Regions from separate parts of the Bradyrhizobium canariense genome, predicted to be linked through region 4. Evidence: predicted binding sites of a transcription regulator. Region 4 holds the regulator's gene; each other region holds the start of a gene.

Evidence for each region. Region 4 encodes PhoB, which activates phosphate uptake and scavenging genes when phosphate is short. Its sites were predicted from a motif close to TGTCATNNANCTGTCAT; they were not measured.
Region 1: phnC (phosphonate ABC transporter ATP-binding protein) is a predicted target of PhoB. The motif match lies at 3,107-3,123, and genes of this name have one in related genera.
Region 2: phnF (phosphonate metabolism transcriptional regulator PhnF) is a predicted target of PhoB. The motif match lies at 2,765-2,781, and genes of this name have one in related genera.
Region 3: BLV09_RS24405 (DUF2794 domain-containing protein) is a predicted target of PhoB. The motif match lies at 2,181-2,197, and genes of this name have one in related genera.

Annotation. Positions count from the first base shown of each region.
Region 1 is NZ_LT629750.1:4,216,471-4,221,587, reverse strand. Features, by position in the region: gene BLV09_RS20175 (ATP-dependent helicase) at 1-293, opposite strand, end outside; gene BLV09_RS20170 (DUF1045 domain-containing protein) at 452-1,159, opposite strand; gene BLV09_RS20165 (alpha-D-ribose 1-methylphosphonate 5-triphosphate diphosphatase) at 1,180-2,373, opposite strand; gene BLV09_RS20160 (chloramphenicol acetyltransferase) at 2,370-3,035, opposite strand; gene phnC (phosphonate ABC transporter ATP-binding protein) at 3,223-4,053, shown strand; gene phnD (phosphonate ABC transporter substrate-binding protein) at 4,128-5,060, shown strand.
Region 2 is NZ_LT629750.1:4,211,168-4,216,284, forward strand. Features, by position in the region: gene BLV09_RS20115 (alpha-D-ribose 1-methylphosphonate 5-phosphate C-P-lyase PhnJ) at 1-526, opposite strand, end outside; gene BLV09_RS20120 (carbon-phosphorus lyase complex subunit PhnI) at 523-1,629, opposite strand; gene phnH (phosphonate C-P lyase system protein PhnH) at 1,633-2,241, opposite strand; gene phnG (phosphonate C-P lyase system protein PhnG) at 2,245-2,703, opposite strand; gene phnF (phosphonate metabolism transcriptional regulator PhnF) at 2,822-3,550, shown strand; gene phnE (phosphonate ABC transporter, permease protein PhnE) at 3,547-4,395, opposite strand; gene phnE (phosphonate ABC transporter, permease protein PhnE) at 4,392-5,117, opposite strand, start outside.
Region 3 is NZ_LT629750.1:5,144,021-5,149,137, forward strand. Features, by position in the region: gene BLV09_RS24395 (Bax inhibitor-1/YccA family protein) at 233-1,024, shown strand; gene BLV09_RS24400 (GNAT family N-acetyltransferase) at 1,124-1,675, shown strand; gene BLV09_RS24405 (DUF2794 domain-containing protein) at 1,798-2,169, opposite strand; gene BLV09_RS24410 (DUF1223 domain-containing protein) at 2,735-3,496, opposite strand; gene acnA (aconitate hydratase AcnA) at 3,653-5,117, opposite strand, start outside.
Region 4 is NZ_LT629750.1:4,763,980-4,769,096, reverse strand. Features, by position in the region: gene pstA (phosphate ABC transporter permease PstA) at 1-463, shown strand, start outside; gene pstB (phosphate ABC transporter ATP-binding protein PstB) at 460-1,281, shown strand; gene phoU (phosphate signaling complex protein PhoU) at 1,293-2,009, shown strand; gene phoB (phosphate regulon transcriptional regulator PhoB) at 2,023-2,724, shown strand; gene BLV09_RS22695 (GcrA family cell cycle regulator) at 2,901-3,410, opposite strand; gene BLV09_RS22690 (aspartate aminotransferase family protein) at 3,891-5,099, shown strand; gene argF (ornithine carbamoyltransferase) at 5,099-5,117, shown strand, end outside.

The sequences.
Region 1 (5,117 bases), 550 kb from region 4:
GTCATGACACCGGCGTTGTCGCCCAGCACCTTGCGCGCGATGTGCTCGACGCGGCGGGCCATCTCGGCAGCCGCGCGCCGTGAAAAGGTCATCAGCAGGATTCGGCGCGGATCGGCGTTGTTGACGATGAGATGCGCCACGCGATGGGCGAGGGTGTTGGTCTTGCCGGAGCCGGCGCCTGCAATCACCAGCAAAGGTGCGCCGACGTGGCCATCGGCGGTTACCCCGTGCTCGACCGCGCGCCGCTGCTCCGGATTGAGCGAATCAAGATATGGAGCGGCAATAGCTGCCAGCACGGATCGTCCCCCTCGCATGCGCGATGCGCGGCAATTTCATCTGGAACCGGAATGAGATCGTCGTTTTTGAGCGACTCATCGATGGCAGCACGTTCGCGCGACGTTCTCATCGAACGATAAACAAATCAAGAACAGGGCTGGCGGGACGGGCGGGCCTATCGCGTATCGCCGGCCAATGGCCAGCGACCAATGATTCGGAACCGCGCCGCCGCGTCGTCCTGCCGGAACACGGCGATGCTGTCGAGCGCAAGCGTTGTCATTTCGAGCGTGACAAATCGCCTTTTTAACGTCGGCAGGATCGTCTCGCGCCGCTCGGGCGGAAGCCTTCCCGTCAGCGTCATGTGGAAGCGAAACTCCTCCATCACGTAGGGGTATCCCCAGTGATCGAGATACTCCCGCTGCCTCGGCGTCAGCTTGGCGGGATTTCGCCGTGCTCGATCTTCCGGCGTGAGCGGCGTGCGGAATGAATCGAATTCACGGACGCAATCGGCGGCGAGTCGGGCAAGTTCAGCCGAAAGGTCGGCAGGCACGATAGCCAGAAATCCGCTGATCGAATTGACGACCGGTTTGATGACCGGAATCGGTCGAGGGGTGCTTGCGAATGCTTCGCCGGCTGCGAGCAGTTCAGCTTCGGTTTTGCCGTCAGCCAGAGCCATCGGCGCTTTCAGCGTAGCGTGAAAGCCATATTTGCGCGGATCCTGGGTTAGCTCCCGCCAATCCGGCGCCATCTGCTCGATGCCATCAGCAAACGGCAGTTCCTTGCCGCTGGAGGTATCGTAGCCGAGCAAATGGGCGCCGAAGCGATCGAGCTCACTGCCGGGCGCCGGGGCATAATAGATCGCGTAGCGGGGGGTATCGGTCATGAGTCAAGAATAGAGCCGGCTCACGCGACCGCAACTGCCTTGCGCGGCGCGACCGAAGACCGAATCAAGCGGTGCGTATCGGTCATGTGAACCAGGCGGCCGGCGGCGATCACGGCAACAAGGCGCGGCCTCAGCGGCTTTTCGTCATCGACAAGGATGATATCGGCGCGATGGCCGGGCGCGAGAACGCCGCGATCGGCAAGACCCGCAGCGCGGGCAGGCGCGGCCGAAATCAGATCCCAGGCTCGAGGCAAGGGCAGCACACCGTCGGCGGCCAGGCGAAAAGCGGCCAGCAATTGCGCCGGATAGTAATAATCGGAAGCGAGGACCGAGCATAAGCCCTTTTCGATCATGTCGCTGGCCTTGGTCCAGCCGGTGTGGCTGCCGCCGCGCACCACATTCGGCGCACCGAACACGATGAAATCGCCGCCCTCGGCTGCTTCACGCGCCGTTTCCTCATTGACCGGAAATTCGGCGATGGCGATGCCCTGCGCGCGAAAAGCCTTTCGCATGTCGGGCGTGTCGTCGTCATGCGACAGCGTGCGGATGTTGGCGTCGCGCGCGGCCTTGGCCAATCGCGCGATCGAAGCCGGCACGTCCTGGGCGCGGCAAACCACGCGCTCCACCAGCGCATCGAACTCCTGGTTGGAAAGACCGGTGCGTTCGACCATGCGGTTGCGCTTCTGCGGCTTGGCGAGGCTCGCAACGGTCGAATCCATGTGGTCGTTGAACGCGAGCAGATCGATTCGTCCCTCGGACAGCCACTGACAAATTTCAGCTTCGGCATCGAGATTGTAGGTCTCATGCCGCAGGTGGAAGCGGGTATCGGCGGCGAGTTGCGGTCTCAAGGCCTCGATGGCCTCGAGCAATTGCCGCGCGTTGCCGGCGCTGCGCAGACCTGGCTCCCAGGACCATGTCGTGGCGTGGAAGACCGTGGTGATGCCGTTGGCGGTGGCCTGCCGGTCACTGTCGATCAGAGCCACGTCGACGGGAAAATCGACACCCGGGCGAGGCATCATCTGGCGTTCGAAGGCATCGCCGTGCAGATCGATAATGCCCGGCAGCACCAGAAGACCGCCGGCATCGATGCCAAGCGAGCGGCGACCACGCTCGGAATCCACGGCGCTGATTTTGCCGTCTGAAATCTGCAGTGAAGCCTCGCAAATCTCTCCGCCGAGAAGCGTCCGGCCGCCTTCGATGAAAATCTCGGTCAAGACGCGGCCCTTCGTTGTTGAGCAGGCGAAAGCTTTGAGCTCATCGCCTCATATTTTTCGAGAAATTCCTCGACAGCCAGTTTGCGGAAATCAGGCAGCGCGCTGCGCAGCGTTTCGTGATCCCAGTCCCACCACGCAAGCGCCGCCAATCGATCGGCGACGGCTTGCGGAAACCGCTGCTTGATCGGGCGTGCCGGATTTCCCCCGACGATGCTGTAGGCCGGGACGTCCTTGGTCACGATGGCACCAGCCGCCACCACGGCGCCGGTGCCGATGTTGCGGCCCGGCAGCACGATGGCGCCGTGTCCGATCCAGACGTCATGGTCGATATGGACGCGATGCGCGCGACGCCACTCAAAGAATTCGGCATCGTCGCTCTCGCCCGGAAAATAGGCGCTGGCGCGATAGGTGAAATGCGCCTGCGTGGCTCGGTGCATGGGGTGATTGCCGGGGTTGATCCGGGTCATCGCCGCGATCGAGCAGAACTTTCCGATCGTCGTATAGGTGATCTGGGAGTCATTCACGACATAGGAGTAATCGCCCATCACCACGTCGAGCAGGCTCGTCCGGGCGCCGACTTCGCAATAGACGCCCAGCCGGGCGTCCTGGATTTTCGCGGTGGGATCGACCGTCGGGTCAACGGAGAGCATTTTGCCGGCCATGCGAGCTTTCACAAAAACGATACGGGTTTACCAAAAGCCTGCACGTCATCAATGGGCTTCGTGACAACAGCATGACGGATGGATGACGTCGTCTCGGGTGTGGACGATTGCCGCACCGCAGCGTGACTGTCACACAAGTGTAAAATTCAGTCGTTAGCGATGGTCCACGGCTACGTTGGAGCATTGCATGTTGGTGGTGGAAGGTTTGACGTGCCGTTTCGGCACGAAGTCCGCGGTCGACAATGCGTCGTTCTCGGTCGGGCCGGGCAGCTTTGTCGGTGTGATCGGAAGGTCCGGCGCCGGCAAATCGACGCTGCTGCGGATGGTCAACCGCCTTGCCGAACCGACCTCGGGACGAATCCTGTTCGATGATCTTGACGTGACGGCGCTGCACGGCAGAAGCTTGAGGCAATGGCGTGCGCGGTCGGCGATGATCTTCCAGCAATTCAATCTGGTGGGCCGGCTCGATGTCCTGACCAACGTGCTGATGGGCCGGTTGGCCGAAATCCCGGCGTGGCGATCGCTGGCGCAGCTTTGGCCGGAAGCGGACAAGGCGCTGGCGATGTCGGCGCTCGAGCAGTTCGACATGGCTTCCCTCGCCGCGCAGCGCGCCGACCAGCTTTCGGGCGGCCAGCAGCAGCGCGTCGCGATCGCCCGCGCGCTGGTCCAGCAGCCGGATATCATTCTCGCCGACGAGCCGATCGCCTCGCTCGATCCGCGCAACACCAAGATCGTGATGGATGCGCTGCTGCGCATCAACAAGCATTTCGGAATTACGATTCTGTGCAACCTACATTCGCTCGAACTGGCGCGCGGTTATTGCGACCGTCTGATCGGCATGTCGGCCGGCCGCGTGGTGTTCGACGGCGCGCCGGCGACGCTGACCGACCATATCGCGCGCGAACTGTACGATCTCGAAGCCAATGAAGTCATGGGTGGCGAAGTGATGGGCAGCGCGCCGTCGCACCTGCCCGACGATGCAACCGTTCCGGTTCTCGGCACCGCAGCCGCGGCCTGAGAAGCGCGACTATCCAACGCGGCCATCGCAAGCCCGCCATCGGCCGATAGCGTACCACCAGAGGGAACTTGATCATGATCACTCGTCGTACCGTTCTTGCCAGCGCAGCGTCGCTGGCCTTTGTCCGTACCGCGACGTCAGCGGAAGATTGGAAAGCCAAATACCCGGAAATCACCTTCGCGGTTATTCCGGCCGAGAATGGCTCGGGAGTCACCGAGCGCTACACGCCGTTCGTGAACTATCTGTCGAAGGAACTCGGCATCAAGGTCACGCTGCGCGTCGCCAACGACTATGCCGCGGTCATCGAAGGGCAGCGCGCCGGCAACATCCAGATCGGCTACTACGGACCGGCGTCGTTTGCCCGCGCCCGCCTTACCGGTGTCAAGACCGACGCCTTTGTGATCGACGTCAATTCCGACGGCTCCAAAGGCTACTATTCGGTGTTCTACGTTCTCGCCAAGAGCCCCTATCAAAAGATCGAGGACCTCAAGGGCAAGAACCTCGGCCTGGTCGATCCCAACTCGACCTCCGGCAACAACATGCCCCGCTTCAAGATGAATCAGATGGGCATCGATCCCGATACATTCTTCTCGCAGGTGGTGTTCACCGGCAGCCATGAGAACGCCGTGCTGGCGCTGGCGCAGGGCACCGTCGACGTTTGCGCCAATTGGTGGAACGCCGATGACGATTCCAACCTGACGCGCATGCTCTCAAAGAACATGGTCAAGTCGAGCGACGGTACGCCGCTGAAGAAAGAAGACTTCCGCATCATCGTGAAGTCCGATCTCATCATCAATTCGCCCTATGCCTATCTGAGCGACTTGCCCGAGGATATGAAGGCCGCAATCAAGAAGGCGTTCCTCGATGCATCGGAAAAGGACAAGGAAGCTTTCAAGAAGCTTTCCGACGGCAAGAACCTGCCGTGGCAGACGGTCACCAACGACGACTACAACAAGACCATCGAGCTGATTAAGTTCGTCGACAATCTGCGCAAGAAGGCATCCTGATCGCGGAACGCGACACGAGAGCCGGGTCCACCGACCCGGCTCTTTTATTTTTGCCTG
Region 2 (5,117 bases), 550 kb from region 4:
CCTTCACCGGATAGGCATAGGAAGTCGCGATATGGCCGAAGCGGGCGATGTCCTCATAGAGCTTGACGTGCATCAATCCATATTCGCCGAGCGCATGCATGCGCCGTGTTTCGGTCTCGCGCGGTTCAAGAAAGCGCAGGGGTTCGGGGATCGGCACCTGATAGACCAGCACCTGGCCCGAATGCAGCGACGCTTCGGGAATCCGATGCCGGGTCTGGATCACGGTCGCATCCGCCGTGCTGGTGGTGGTCGCAACACCGGCGGTCTTGGCGAAGAACTTGCGGATCGAGATCGCGTTGGTGGTGTCGTCGGAGCCCTGATCGATCACCTTCAAGACGTCGTCCGGCCCAAGTATGGCAGCCGTCACCTGCACGCCGCCGGTGCCCCAGCCGTAGGGCATCGGCATCTCGCGGCTGGCGAACGGCACCTGATAGCCGGGAACAGCGATCGCTTTCAGGATCGCACGGCGGATCATCCGCTTGGTCTGTTCGTCCAGATAAGCGAAGTTATAGGTCGGCGCGTTCATTCCGCGGCCTCCTGCAGCGGCGATGAAGCCTCCGCCGCCTCGTTGAATTCCTTGCGCAGCTTGCGCAGCAGGCCGAGTTCGGACTGGAAGTCGACATAATGCGGCAGTTTCAGATGTTCGACGAATCCGGTCGCCTGCACATTGTCGGAATGCGACATCACAAACTCCTCGTCCTGGGCCGGCGCCAAAATTTCTTCGCCAAGCTCGCGGGCGCGCAGGGTGCGATCCACCAGCGCCATCGACATGGTCTTGCGCTCGCTATGCCCGAACGCCAGCCCGTAGCCGCGCGTAAAGCACGGCGCCTCCGTCGCCGAACCCTTGAACTGGTTGACCATCTGGCATTCGGTCAGCGTGATCGAGCCGAGTGGCACCGCAAAGCCGACGTCTTCGGCCATGAATTCCACCTCGACCTCACCGAGCCGGATTTCGCCGGCAAAGGGATGGTTGCGGCCGTAGCCGCGCTGCGAGGAATAACCTAAGGCGAGCAGAAAACCCTCGTCGGCGCGCGCCAGGTTCTGCAGCCGCAGGTCGCGGTCGGCGGGAAAGCTCAGGGGTTCGCGCGTCAGATCACCCACGGGAGCATCGGCATCGGCTTGCGGCGAGGTTTCGATCAGGCCATCGCGGCCGAGGATGTCGGTGACACGCGGCATCACCGTAACGGAGACATCTGATGTCGCGGGCGGCTCGGGAACAAGACCCTCGGCGAGTTGCGGATCGAGCAGCCGATGGGTGTAGTCGAACGTGGGTCCGAGAATCTGGCCGCCCGGGATATCCTTGAACGTCGAGGATATCCGGCGCCGCACGGCCATCTTGCCGGTATCGACCGGCTCGGTGGCGCCGAAGCGCGGCAAGGTGGCGCGAAAGGCCCGGACCAGGAAGATCGCCTCGATCATGTCGCCGCGCGCCTGCTTGATGGCGAGCGCCGCAAGTTCGCGATCGTAAAGCGAGCCTTCGGTCATCACTCGATCGACGCCAAGGCTGAGTTGTTCGGAGATCTGGGCAAGCGAGACCTCCGGAATTTCGCGATTACCGCGGCGCTCATGCGCCAGCAGCCGATGCGCGTTCTCGATGGCGCGTTCGCCTCCCTTGACGGCGACATACATGCGTTAGCCTCCTTTGGCGACAGACCGCGTGGTGCGGGGGATCGCCACAATGCAATCGTCATGAACCAGCACGATATCGATGCCGCGCGGAAACAGCGTGGCGTTGACGGTGAGCCGCTCGAACAGGTCCGAAGGTTCGATCGTCGCCTGCAAGACGGTACTGCCGTCGATGCCCGGGCCGCGCAGTTCAACAGCTTGCCCCTCTGTCAGACTGTCGACTTGAAGGATCAGCGTGGTGGAGCGATCGGGATATTCGTTGCTGCCAAACGCAAAGCGGTTGAGTTGGGGAAGCGCCTTTGCATCGCCGATCAACGCAAAACTGCAGATCGAGGAGTCTGCGACAACAGGCGCGCTGGTGTGGAATTTGAGCCATTTCGATACGTCCGGCGTCTCTGACATCGACGGGTCGAGCCAAAGCGGCGTGTCGTGATCGAACAAGGTGAGCGCGATGGCGGCGATGCCGCGCATCATGCCGGACGGCGCTCCGCTTACAGCAGAAATGCGCTGCACGCTGCCGGGCCGCGCCATCGCATCCATGACAGAGCGAAAGGTATTTTGCGCAGACGCGACCTTGTCGGCAAAACCCGCTGGCATTTCGGCAACTGTTGTCATCGGTTAACCCTCGCCGCGCACCAGCGTGTAGAACTCGACCCGCGTTGCCGCGGTCTCCGCCGCCTTCCGATTTCGTTCGGAGGCAACGGCTGCGCGCAGCGGTGCGAGCACCTGCGCTTCGACAGCGCCGGCATGGTCGGCGCTTTGGATCAGGGCATCGCACAGCGCGATCATGTGCGCCTTCTGCCGGTCGCGGCCGAGTGTGTAGCCAAAGCCGACCTCACCGGTCGCAAGCCGCACCGCCGCGCGCGAGACCGTGGCCTCGCCCAGATTGAACGGCGCGCCCTCGCCACCGACGCGGCCGCGCACCATGACGAGGCCATTTTCCGGCTGGCGCAGATTTTCGTGCGCCGGCAAGGTAATCGCATCAAGCCGCGCGGCAATGTGCGCGACATCGGAATGCGCCAGCACCGCCATCGCCGCCTTGCGTTGCGCCTGCTTGCCATCGTCGTCCATTGCCATGCCTGCAGCCTTGCCTGAATCAAGTTGTCTATGATAATAGACAACTTGCCAGGCTGTGCCAATGAATGTTTCATGACAAAATGATGTTCCCGATGCCTTTTCCCGGCTGTTCCACGCCATGACCACGCAGGAGACCGCGTCCGGCGTGGCCTTGTGGCGGCAGGTCGCCGATGGGATCGAGCGCGGCATCGCCAATGGTAGCTTTGCCGCCGGCGAGAAGCTGCCGGGCGAGATGGAAATTGCCGAGACCTATCGGGTCAACCGTCACACGGTTCGCAGGGCATTGGCGACGCTGGCCGAACGCGGCCTGGTGCGGGCCGAGCGCGGCAGCGGCACCTATGTGGAGGCCACGCGGATCGCCTATCCGCTGCGCTCGCGCACGCGCTTTTCCGAAATCGTCGGCGCCGGCGGCCGCGAGCCGCGCGGTCAGTTGATCGACGCTTCCGAGGAACCGGCGAGCCGCGAACTGGCACGGCAGCTCGGCTTGAAGAGCGGCGCGCCGTTGATCCGGATCGAAGCGTTGCGGCTGGCCGATCGCACGCCCGTCTGCATCAGCACCACGTGGCTCTCCGCGGAACACTTTCCCGGTGCCGGGAGTGTCTTCGCCAGTGCGCGCTCAATGACGAAGCTGCTCGCGCATTACGGCGTTCGCGACTATCGCCGGGCTTCCACCCGGATCACCGCGGCCATCGTCGATGCCACCGACGCCGCGCGGCTGGACCTCGCGCTTGGGCGCCCCATCCTGGTGGTCGACGCCACCGACGTCGATACCGATGGCCAACCGCTCGTCACCAAGCGCTCACGCTTTGCTGCCGAGCGTGTCGAGTTCCTCGTCGAGAACGTTTAGGCGACCGCGCGCGGGCCGATGATGGCGAAGCGGAGCTTGCTTGAGATCCAGTCGATCACGGCGACCGCGATCAGGATCATCAGAATCAGGAACGACACTTTTTGCCATTCCAGCACGCGGATCTGTTCGGCCAGTTGCAGGCCAATACCGCCTGCGCCGACAATGCCGATAATGGTCGCCGAACGGGTGTTCGACTCGATAAAATAAAGCACCTGTCCTGCGATGACGGGAAACACCTGCGGCATCAGGCCAAAGCGTATCTCGTGCAGCGCATTGCCGCCGACGGCGCGAATGCCTTCGACCTGCTTGCGGTCCGCGCCTTCGATGGCCTCGGAGAACAGCTTGCCCAGCGCGCCAAAATCCGACACGGCGATGGCGAGCACGCCGGCGAACGGGCCAAGACCGACGACGTTGATCCAGACCAGCGCCCAGATCAGCGTATCGACGCCACGGATGGTATCGAGGAAACGGCGAATGGGAAAACGGAAGATATTCGACGGTACGATGTTCTTTGCTGCCAGCAGGCTGACCGGCAGCGCGAACACGGCGGCAAGCGTGGTGCCCAATAGCGCGATCGACAGGGTTTCGCCGAGCGCGTTCATGTAGGTCGGCAGTGACGAGCCCGGATTGGGCGGCAGCATCATCAGCGTGATCCAGCCCAGCTCGTGAAAGCCGTTCAGCATGCGCAAGGGCGAGAAGCCAAGGTGAACCAGGCCAAATACGAAAATCGCAAATACAACGAGCAGCATCACGGGCCATGCAAGCCGCGCCGACGCCGGCCGCTCGAAGATGTCCGGATATCGCGCGCGCAGTCCCTCGGGCTCCAGCATTGAGAGCTTGCTCATGCGCGACGATCCCCGCCAAACAACCGCCCGCGTATCCAGCCCGTGCTGATGTCGATGACGAAGACGGTGAGAACGACCATCAGCAGGATGGCGCTCACATCCGAGTAGTAGAACTTGCGGATCGCCGTGATGAGCTCCAGCCCGATGCCGCCGGCGCCGACGAAACCCATTACCGAGGCGCTACGCACATTGATTTCAAAGCGCAGCAGTGTGTAACTGGCAAAGCCTGCAGCCACCTGCGGCAGCACCGCAAACCGCATGCACGATATCCAGCTTGCACCGGTGGATCGCAGGCCTTCAACCGGCTTCATATCGATATTCTCGACCATCTCGGCATATTGCTTGCCGAGCGCGCCGATGGAATGAATCGTAATCGCGAGAACGCCGGCCATCGGGCCAAGGCCGAACGCGATAACAAAGATCAGGGCGAAAACAATATCGGGAACCGTCCGGCAGAATTCCAACAGCCGCTTGATGATGAAGCGCAGCCGGGGGCCAGGCGAGGTATTTTCAGCCGCGAAAAAATTGAACGCGAAACCCAGCACCGCGCCGGACAGCGTGCCGACATAGCTGATCAGGATCGTCTCACCCAGCAGCAGCGACCATTTCCGCCAGCCCCACAACCACTCCGGAATATTGGTCCACACCCGCCTGCCGTCATCGAGCGTCAGAATACGGTCGAAATAGCTGACGAAATGCCCGAAATAAGTGAACAGCGTCCT
Region 3 (5,117 bases), 380 kb from region 4:
GGCGCCTGCCCCAGGGTTAACGCGATTTAAGCTGGAAATTGCAGGCGGGGCGACATTCAGCCGCGCGTGGAAGCTTGCAGCGAATGTGTTAGTTTCCCACATACCAGCTTGGGTCAGACGCCAGTTTGATGACGAAAAAGTAATGTCAGCAAATGGTGGTATCTGGGATAGATTTCTAGCCGGCGCCGCAGAGCCCTTGCGCCCCGCCGGATCAACCAACGGGAATTCGACCATGTCGGACCTAGACCGCAACTATGCCTCTCCTTTCGGCCGGGCCGCCGGGCGCACTGACGCCGCGACCGTCGACGCCGGTCTGCGCGCCTACATGCTGCGCATTTACAACTACATGAGCATTGGCCTGGCTATCACCGGCCTCGCCGCGCTCGGTGTCTATATGGCCGCGGTGACGACCGATCCGTCGGGCGCCGCCGCCAAGATCGGCAACGCGTTCCTGACGCCGTTCGGTTACGCGATGTTCGTGAGCCCCCTGAAGTGGCTGTTCATCCTGGCGCCGCTCGTCATGGTGTTCGTAATCTCGGCCGGCCTCAACCGGCTGCGGCCGGCGACCGCCCAGATGCTATTCTGGGTATTCTCGGCGCTGATGGGTATTTCGCTGTCATCGATCTTCCTGGTGTACACCCACACCTCGATCGTGCGGGTGTTCTTCATCACCGCGGCATCGTTCGGCGCGCTGAGCCTGTTCGGCTACACCACCAAGCGTGACATGACCGGCATGGGCTCGTTCCTGCTGATGGGCCTGTTCGGCATCATCATCGCGAGCCTGGTCAATCTGTTCATCGCCAGCTCGGCGCTGCAGTTCCTGGTGTCGGTGGTCGGCGTGCTGGTGTTCGCGGGCCTCACCGCCTGGGATACCCAGCGGCTGAAGAACGATTACATCTACGGTTATGCCTCGCAGGGCGGTGACGTGGCGGAGCGGGCGGCGATCTCGGGTGCGCTGTCGCTTTACCTGAACTTCATCAACCTGTTCACGCTGCTGCTGCAGCTGCTCGGCCAGCGCGACTGATCGCAAGGCTCATGTGAAGATAGAAGCCTCTGAAAAATAGAAGCCCCGGCCTGATCGCCGGGGCTTTTCTTTTGCGCGAAGCAAAAATAGTCTCGCCTGATGTCCTCGCTTGAAATCCGGCCCGCCACCGAGGCCGACCTTCCCTTGATTACCGAGATCTACGATCACGCGGTCCGTTACGGCACCGCGACATTCGAACTGATTCCGCCTGATCTGGCGGAGATGACGCGGCGCTTCGCCGCGCTCAGAGACGGCAGCTTTCCCTATTTCGCCGCCGCGCTCGAAGGCCGCGTGGTCGGATATGCCTATGCGGGCGCCTACCGGCCGCGGCCGGCCTATCGCTTCACGGTGGAGAATTCGGTCTATCTGCAGCCCGCGATTCATCGCCGCGGCATCGGCCTGCAACTGCTGCAGCGGCTGATCAGTGAATGCGAGGCGCGTGGCTATCGGCAGATGATCGCGGTGATCGGCGATTCCGCCAACGCCGGATCAATCGGCGTCCACACCAGGTGCGGATTCCAGATGATCGGAACGCACCCCCATGTCGGCCTTAAGTTCGGCCGCTGGCTGGACACCGTGATGATGCAGCGCGCGCTTGGCGACGGCGGCACCACGGTGCCGACGGATGGTCCGATAGAGATTTCGCGATAATTTTTATCGTCCTCATTCCGGGGCGACGTCGAATCCGGAATGACGCGCAGCAGGGTGCTCCCTGAACCCCTGGATTCCGGATCCAGCGCTGCGCGCTGGTCCGAAAATGACGGATGCTGCTGCTAAACCACCGCCAGCTTGCGGTCGATCACCAGCAGCACGCGATCGAGTTCATGGCCGCGGCGCAGGATCAGGCCGGTCGCCGAGATCACGCTGTACATGCCCTGCTTGCGCGCGAGCCGCGGATCTTTTTCGATGCGGTAGATCGGGACTTCGGAGGCGCGGCGAAACACCGAGAACACCGCGCGATCCCGCAGGAAATCGATGGCGTAGTCACGCCACTCGCCGTCGGTGACCATGCGTCCATATAAATTCAGAATTCGATTGAGTTCGAGACGATTGAACGTCACGCGATTCGGTACTGCACCCGCAGCGGCATTGCGCGCCGCCGCGCGATTCTCGCTTGGCTCGGCATCCTCCGAAATCGAGGTCATGCGGCATCTCCTGTCATCCCTTCGACATGATTGCGCTGACGGCCCGCCTCTGCAAGAGGTCCGTATCGGGCGCGGCAAGATTCACGTGCAATTTGATGTCCTTGGGGTGGGAAATATACCGTCACGGGATCGTTAGAAGAATCATAATACCGCCCAACTTCCGCCAATCGACCGCCCCGCTGGACTGCGAGAAGTTAACCCTGCGTTGGCCCGGTCCTTTCGATTCCGGATTCCTCAGCCCCCAGCCCCCCGGGGTCGTCGGGATCGGGCCTGTTCGCAGGATAGTTTATCCCCACACTGGGCCAACGAAAGTTGGTCCTTTTTCTTTTTTGGGTATCGGCGCTTTTGGCTAGAGGCTTGACGCGCCGCCATTGCGATGTGCGATTGCACCCTGGCTGTGTGACCCGGACTCGGGCGTATCTGACAGCATCCTTGTCCCAAGTCGGCAACAGCCGGCGCGGATGCGCAAGGCCCCGAATCAAATACTCGAGGTCACGAATTCCGGCCTCGCTTGCTATACGCGCGATCCGGAATGAGGAGGGATGGAATTTAGGTGAAGTGAAATTTAGTGGAGCGACGTGTAGGCCGCCCCTAGCATTGGGCCGGGCCTGTCGCGATTGCCGTCCTGGACATAAACCGCCGCGGCATCGACTCCCTCACGGGAAATATTTTCCAGCGGCACACTCCAGCTCCCGGGACTGCCGTTCCAGTCGCCGACCTTCAGAATATTACGCACCACATTGTGGTAGGTAATTTCACGGCCTCTGTTCTCACCACGTCCGATTGAAATCGGCACTGCCTTCGAGACAGAACATATCCATACTTCGCCATGCGTTACCGCAGGATCTTTGCTGGCGGCGACAGAAACATTGATTTGCTTTCCGGTCACCGCCATCGAAACCGGCACCGACATCACACCTTCGGCCTTTTCGGTATCGCTGATAGCACCTTCAATGCCGGCACGATCGCTCCCGATCACATGCACTGATCCGTTGATCACGGCTTGCGGCGTATAGACGTCGCGATCGCCGCGCATATGGGAATAGGCTTTCTGCCGCGCACTGAAGCGCGAGTCCGCCAGCGTATCTTTCCAGCCCAGATAATCCCAATAGTCGATCGGCATGCTCAGCGCGATAATCGAAGGATCCTTGGCAAGCTCGCCGATAACCCTGTCAGCGGGCGGACACGACGAACAACCCTGCGACGTGAACAACTCCACCACCGCGCGCGGATCGGCGTGAGCCGGGCGAACGATCGCAACAACCGCGAAGATGCCAAGCGCACCTGACCATCGCGAAATGGAGTTGTAAGCCGTTATCGTTGTCATGATGGAAACCGGGAAGTGCCCACACCGTTATCGTTAACTATCTGAACTGCGGTACCGTGTTCGGACCGGTCTTCTAACGCCAGAAGGCGGCCTCTTCATAGGCCGCCTTCCCTTCACCCGCTACTCACTTCGCAGTGAGGCACATCACAATCCACATTACGCCGCCAGCTTGCGCAGCACGTACTGCAGAATGCCGCCGTTTCGATAATATTCGAGTTCGTCAAGGGTATCGATCCTGCACAGCAGCGAGACGCGCTGCAGCGAACCGTCACCGGACACGATCTCCGCCGTCAGCTTCTGGCGTGGTTTCAGGTCGCCCTGCAATCCCCGTATCGTTACGGTCTCATCGCCCTTCAAGCCGATCGACGACCACGAGGCGCCATCCTCGAAGGTGAGCGGCAGTACGCCCATGCCGACCAGATTGGAGCGATGGATGCGCTCGAAGCTCTGGCAAATCACGGCGCGAATGCCGAGCAGCCGCGTTCCTTTCGCAGCCCAGTCGCGCGACGAGCCATTGCCGTATTCGGCGCCGGCAAAGACCACCAGCGGCACATTCTCGGCCTGATACTTCATCGCGGCATCGTAGATCGACATCTGCTCGCCGTCGGGCCAGTGCTTGGTCAAGCCGCCCTCGGGAATGTTGCCGTCGGCGCCCTTCAGCATGAAATTCTTGATGCGGATGTTGGCGAAGGTGCCGCGCATCATGATTTCGTGATTGCCGCGCCGCGTGCCGTATTGATTGAAGTCGGCGGGGCGCACCTGATGCTCGCTGAGGAATTTTCCTGCCGGGGAGGTCAGCTTGATCGAGCCGGCCGGCGAGATGTGGTCGGTGGTGATCTTGTCGCCGAACATCGCCAGGATCCGCGCATCGACAACATCGACGATCGGTTCCGGCTGCTTCTTCATGCCCTCGAAGTAAGGCGGGTTCTGCACATAGGTCGAGCTCATGTTCCAGCGATAGGTCTCGCTCTCGACCGTCTTGATCTTGCGCCAGTTGGCGTCGCCCTTGAACACATCGGCGTAACGCTTCTTGAAGATCGTTGCGGTCACGAACTTCTTCATCAAGGCGTTGATCTCTTTCGTCGTCGGCCAGATGTCCTTGAGGTACACCGGCTTGCCGTCCTTGCCGTTGGCGATCGGCTCGACCGCGAGATCCTTGGTCACCGTTCCCGCCAGCGCGTACGCCACGACCAGCGGCGGCGAAGCCAGATAATTGGCCTGCACGTCGGGGCTGACGCGGCCTTCGAAGTTGCGGTTGCCCGACAGCACGGCGGCGGCAACGATGCCGTTGTCGTTGATCGACTTCGAGATGTCTTCCGGCAGCGGACCTGAATTGCCGATGCAGGTGGTGCAGCCGAAGCCGACCAGATTGAAGCCGACCTTGTCGAGGTCGGACTGCAGCCCGGAATTGGCGAGATATTCCGCCACCACCTGGCTGCCCGGCGCCAGCGATGTCTTGACCCACGGCTTCGCCTTCAGGCCTTTGGCGGCAGCGTTGCGCGCCAAAAGTCCCGCGCCGATCAGCACGCTCGGATTGGAGGTGTTGGTGCAGGAGGTGATAGCCGCGATCACCACGTCGCCATGGCCGAGATCGAAATCGCGATTCTCGACCGCGTAGCGA
Region 4 (5,117 bases):
CGTCGTGGTGCCGATGGGCGGGTTCTCGGCCCTGGCCGGTGCACTGGCGCTGGCCGTGATCGTCATCCCTGTCGTGCTCCGCACCACCGAAGATATGCTGCTGTTGGTGCCCAACCCGTTGCGCGAGGCGGCATCGGCGCTGGGGCTGCCGCGTTCGCTCGTTATCAAGCGGATCGCTTACCGGGCTGCACGCTCCGGCCTGATCACAGGCGTCCTGCTCGCAACCGCGCGTGTTGCCGGCGAGACCGCGCCGCTATTGTTCACCGCGCTGAGCAACCAGTTCTTCAGCCTCGATCTGACCAAGACGATGGCCAACCTGCCGGTGACCATCAACAACTTCGTGCAAAGCCCCTACGCTTATTGGAAGGAACTCGCCTGGAGCGGGGCCTTGCTTATTACTCTAACCGTACTCGCGTTGAATATTGGCGCGCGTTATCTTGGCGCCGAGAGGGCTGCAAAATGAACGAAGTCTCTGTATCCGTGGGTAGTTCGAGCGGACCCGTTCCTGCGGCGCCGTTGCCGGATGCCCCGGCCAAAGTCAGCGTGCGCAACCTGAACTTCTATTACGGCGAGCATCATGCGCTGAAGAACATCAATCTGACGCTCGGCACCAATCGCGTCACCGCTTTTATCGGTCCGTCCGGTTGCGGCAAATCGACATTGCTGCGGATTTTCAACCGGATGTACGATCTCTATCCGGGGCAGCGCGCCGTCGGCCAGTTGATGCTCGACCAGACCAACATTCTCGATCCCAAGCTCGATCTCAATCTGCTACGCGCGCGCGTCGGCATGGTATTTCAAAAGCCGACGCCGTTTCCGATGACGATCTATGAAAACATCGCCTTCGGTATCCGTCTTTATGAGAAGATTTCCAAATCCGAAATGGACGACCGCGTGGAGAAGGCGTTGCGCGGCGGCGCGCTCTGGAACGAGGTCAAGGACAAGCTGAACGCCTCTGGTCTCAGCCTGTCCGGCGGCCAGCAGCAGCGGCTCTGCATCGCCCGTACCGTCGCGGTGCGGCCCGAAGTGATCCTGTTCGACGAGCCATGTTCGGCGCTCGATCCGATTTCGACCGCCAAGGTCGAGGAGTTGATTCAGGAACTGGCCGAGCACTATACGATCGCCATCGTGACCCATAACATGCAGCAGGCCGCCCGCGTCTCGGACAAGACCGCCTTCATGTATCTCGGCGAGCTGATCGAGTTCGACGACACCAACAAGATTTTCACCTCGCCGAGCGATCGACGCACCCAGGATTACATCACCGGCCGGTTCGGCTGAGGAGATAGAACATGGCTTCTGAGCACACCGCCAAGGCGTTCGACAGCGATCTTCAGGAACTAACCAGGCTGGTCGCCGAGATGGGTGGCCTTGCCGAGCGCATGATTACCGAATCCGTCGATGCGCTGATCCGTCGTGACGTCGCGCTGGGCAAGCATGTCGTGGTTTCGGATATTGAGATCGATAATCTGCAGCGCACGATCGAGGAACGCGCGGTTCTGACCATTGCGCGGCGTCAGCCGATGGCGGTGGATCTGCGCGAGATCGTCGGCGCCATGCGGGTCGCGACCGATCTCGAGCGGATCGGCGATCTTGCCAAGAACATGGGCAAGCGGGTCGCGGCGCTGGAGAGCGATTTTCAGCCGCTGAAGCTGATCCGCGGCCTCGAGCATATGACCGACCTGGTGCAGTCGCAGGTTAAATCCGTGCTCGATGCCTATGCGGCGCACGATTTGCCGGCGGCGATGACGGTGTGGAAGGGCGACGAGGAAGTCGACGCGATCTGCACGTCGCTGTTCCGCGAACTCCTGACCTATATGATGGAAGATCCGCGCAACATCAGCTTCTGTATCCATCTGATGTTCTGCGCCAAGAACATCGAGCGGATCGGCGACCATGCCACCAATATTGCGGAAACCGTGTTCTACATGATCGAAGGTCAGCAGATACTCGACAAGCGCCCGAAGGGCGACATGACGACGTTTGCCACAACCGTACCCGGAAACTGAGGGAAGGCTGCATATGAGCGCGCGCATTCTGGTGGTTGAAGACGAAGAAGCGCTTACCACGCTGCTGCGCTACAACCTGGACGCCGAAGGCTATGACGTTGAAACGGTCGGGCGCGGCGATGACGCCGACACACGGCTGAAGGAACGTGTTCCGGATCTGATCGTGCTCGACTGGATGCTGCCGGGGTTGTCCGGGATCGAGCTGTGCCGAAGGTTGCGGGCGCGGCCTGAGACCAGGCAGCTTCCGATCATCATGCTGACCGCGCGCGGCGAAGAAAGCGAGCGGGTCAGGGGGCTTGCGACCGGTGCCGACGATTACATCGTCAAGCCGTTCTCGGTGCCGGAATTGCTGGCGCGGGTAAAGGGTCTTTTGCGCCGCGCCAGTCCCGAACGCCTCGCCACCGTACTCACCTATGGCGATATCGAGCTCGATCGCGAGAAGCGCCGCGTCGCGCGTTCGGGGCGTCCGATCGATCTCGGTCCGACCGAGTACCGGCTATTGGAATTTTTCCTCGAGCATCCGGGACGGGTGTTCAGCCGCGAGCAATTGCTCGACAGCGTATGGGGCCGCGATATCTATATCGATGAGCGTACGGTGGATGTGCACATCGGACGGCTGCGCAAGCTGCTCAATCCGGGCCGTGAACAGGATCCTATTCGCACCGTGCGTGGTGCCGGCTACGCGCTCGACGACCGCTTTGCGAAGGTCGAGTAACGAGCCGCATTAAATAGCTCTCGTCCCGGCCATCGCCAGGACTCATAACCCCTGATGTAAAATTTTAATGAGCCGAAGTGGCCAGCTTGCATAACCACGAACGCCGGTGGTTATAGGTCCCGGCATTTTGCCGGGACGGCAACAAATCTTCGCAGATAAATCGTCGTAAGTCGATCTTACCGCGCCGGCTTCGACGGCTGCCGGCGGCGGTCGCCGGCGGGCTGATAGGCCACCCGCGAGTGATGCGCGCAATAGGGCAGGCCGGACAGCGCCTTGCCGCCGCAAAAGAAAAACTCCGGACTGGAAGGGTCGCCGACAGGCCAATGGCAGGTGGCCTCGTTGAGCTCCAGCAGCGACAGGCGCTGGCTCATCGGCACCACGTTGTCATAGGCGATCGGATCCGGCTCCATCTCGACTTCGAAGGCATGGGCCAGTGCAGTGTTGCCGCGTGAGACCGGCCGCGAAACCCGCATCATGTGCTGGGCCGGCCGCGCCTTGCGCTGGCGTGGCGCTGCCGAAGAGGGGCTCTTGGCGCGGCCGGAAAGGCCAAGCCGATGCACCTTACCGATCACGGCGTTTCGCGTCACATTTCCGAGTTCCGCCGCGATCTGGCTGGCCGAAAGTCCGGCCTCCCAGAGCTTCTTGAGTTGCTCGACGCGATCGTCCGACCAGGTCAATACCGTCATCGCATTCATCCCTTCGCGTCGCACCGGCCATTACCTGGGACGGCGCTGCGATCTAAATCTCTAAAAATCCCTGCGGTCAGAATCCCTTAGCCCTCGCCGGGCGCAGAAAGCGCGCCCGAACGTGTACGCCGAACACATAGGACTTAGAGGATCAGATCCGCCGCACGAGATGTCGTACCCGACAGCCCAGACGCTACAATATGGCGTGACTCGGGCGCAAGAGTCCGCGTCTGTGCGTCCACATGTTCCGTGATTTAATCATTGCAATTCGATTTTTCCACCGCACCGGGATCTTACGGAGATTCGGAATCTTGACAGTGGCAGTTTGGACGCCCTGTGGCCGGTTGACACTTATCGCCGTGCGCATAGAATGCCCGCCACGTGCCGCCCCTAAAAGGCGGCACGTTTTGTTTTCCGGCCTATTGTTGCTGCATCGCGCAATTCGCGCATTGCAGTCGGCTCTAACTTTCAGTGATCGCCATGACCAAGAGCGCCACGTCGCATTTGCTTCCCGTATTTGCCAGAGTCGATCTCGGTTTTGAGCGCGGCGAAGGCGCATGGCTGATCGCAACCAACGGTGAGCGCTATCTCGATTTCACCTCCGGCGTTGCGGTAAACGCACTCGGCCACGCGCATCCGTATCTGGTCGCAGCCCTGCAGGAACAGGCCACCAAGCTGTGGCACATGTCCAATTTGTTCAAGAGCCCGGATGGCGAACGGCTCGCCGCAAGACTGTGCGAACAAAGCTTTGCCGACTTCGTGTTCTTCGCCAACTCCGGCGCCGAGGCGATGGAATGCGCGATCAAGATCACGCGCAGATATCACGCCGCCAAAGGTCGCCCCGAACGCTATCGCATCATCACGTTCGAAGGCGCGTTTCACGGCAGAACGCTGGGGACGCTGGCGGCGACCGGCTCACCGAAATATCTCGAAGGTTTTGGGCCGCCGCTGGATGGCTTCGACCAGGTCGCGCTTGGCGATCTTGACGCCGTCAAGAAAGCGATCGGTCCGCAGACCGCGGGCATCCTGATCGAGGCGCTGCAAGGCGAAGGCGGCGTGCGTGCCGCACCGCATGCATTCTTCAAGGCGTTGCGCCAGCTCTGCGACGACAACGGCCTGCTGTTGATCTTCGACGAAGTGCAGACCGGTATGGGCCGCACCGGCGAGCTGTTCGCCTATAAACGCCTCGGCGTTACGCCCGATGTGATGCCGCTGGCGAAAGCGCTTGGCGGCGGCTTTCCAATCGGGGCTTGTCTCGCGACGGCGGAAGCTGCATCCGGCATGACGCCGGGTTCGCACGGTTCGACGTTCGGCGGCAATCCGCTTGCCGTCGCCGCCGCGAACGCGGTGCTCGACGTCATGCTCAAGCCTGGCTTTTTCGAGCACGCGCAGAAGATGTCGCTGCTGCTCAAACAGAAACTGGCTTCAGTGGTCGATCGTTATCCCAAGGTGCTCACGGAGGTGCGCGGCGAGGGATTGCTGATCGGTCTGAAGGCCGTGGTGCCGTCGGGTGATCTCGTCAACGCGTTGCGCGATCAGAAACTGCTCACGGTCGGCGCCGGTGATAATGTGGTGCGCTTCCTGCCGCCGTTGATCGTGACCGAAGCGGAGATCGAGGAGGCCGTGCAGCGGCTCGATCGCGCCTGCGCCGCACTTTCCGGCAATCAGTTGAAACAGGCGGCGGGATAATGAGCAAAGCTCTGCGTC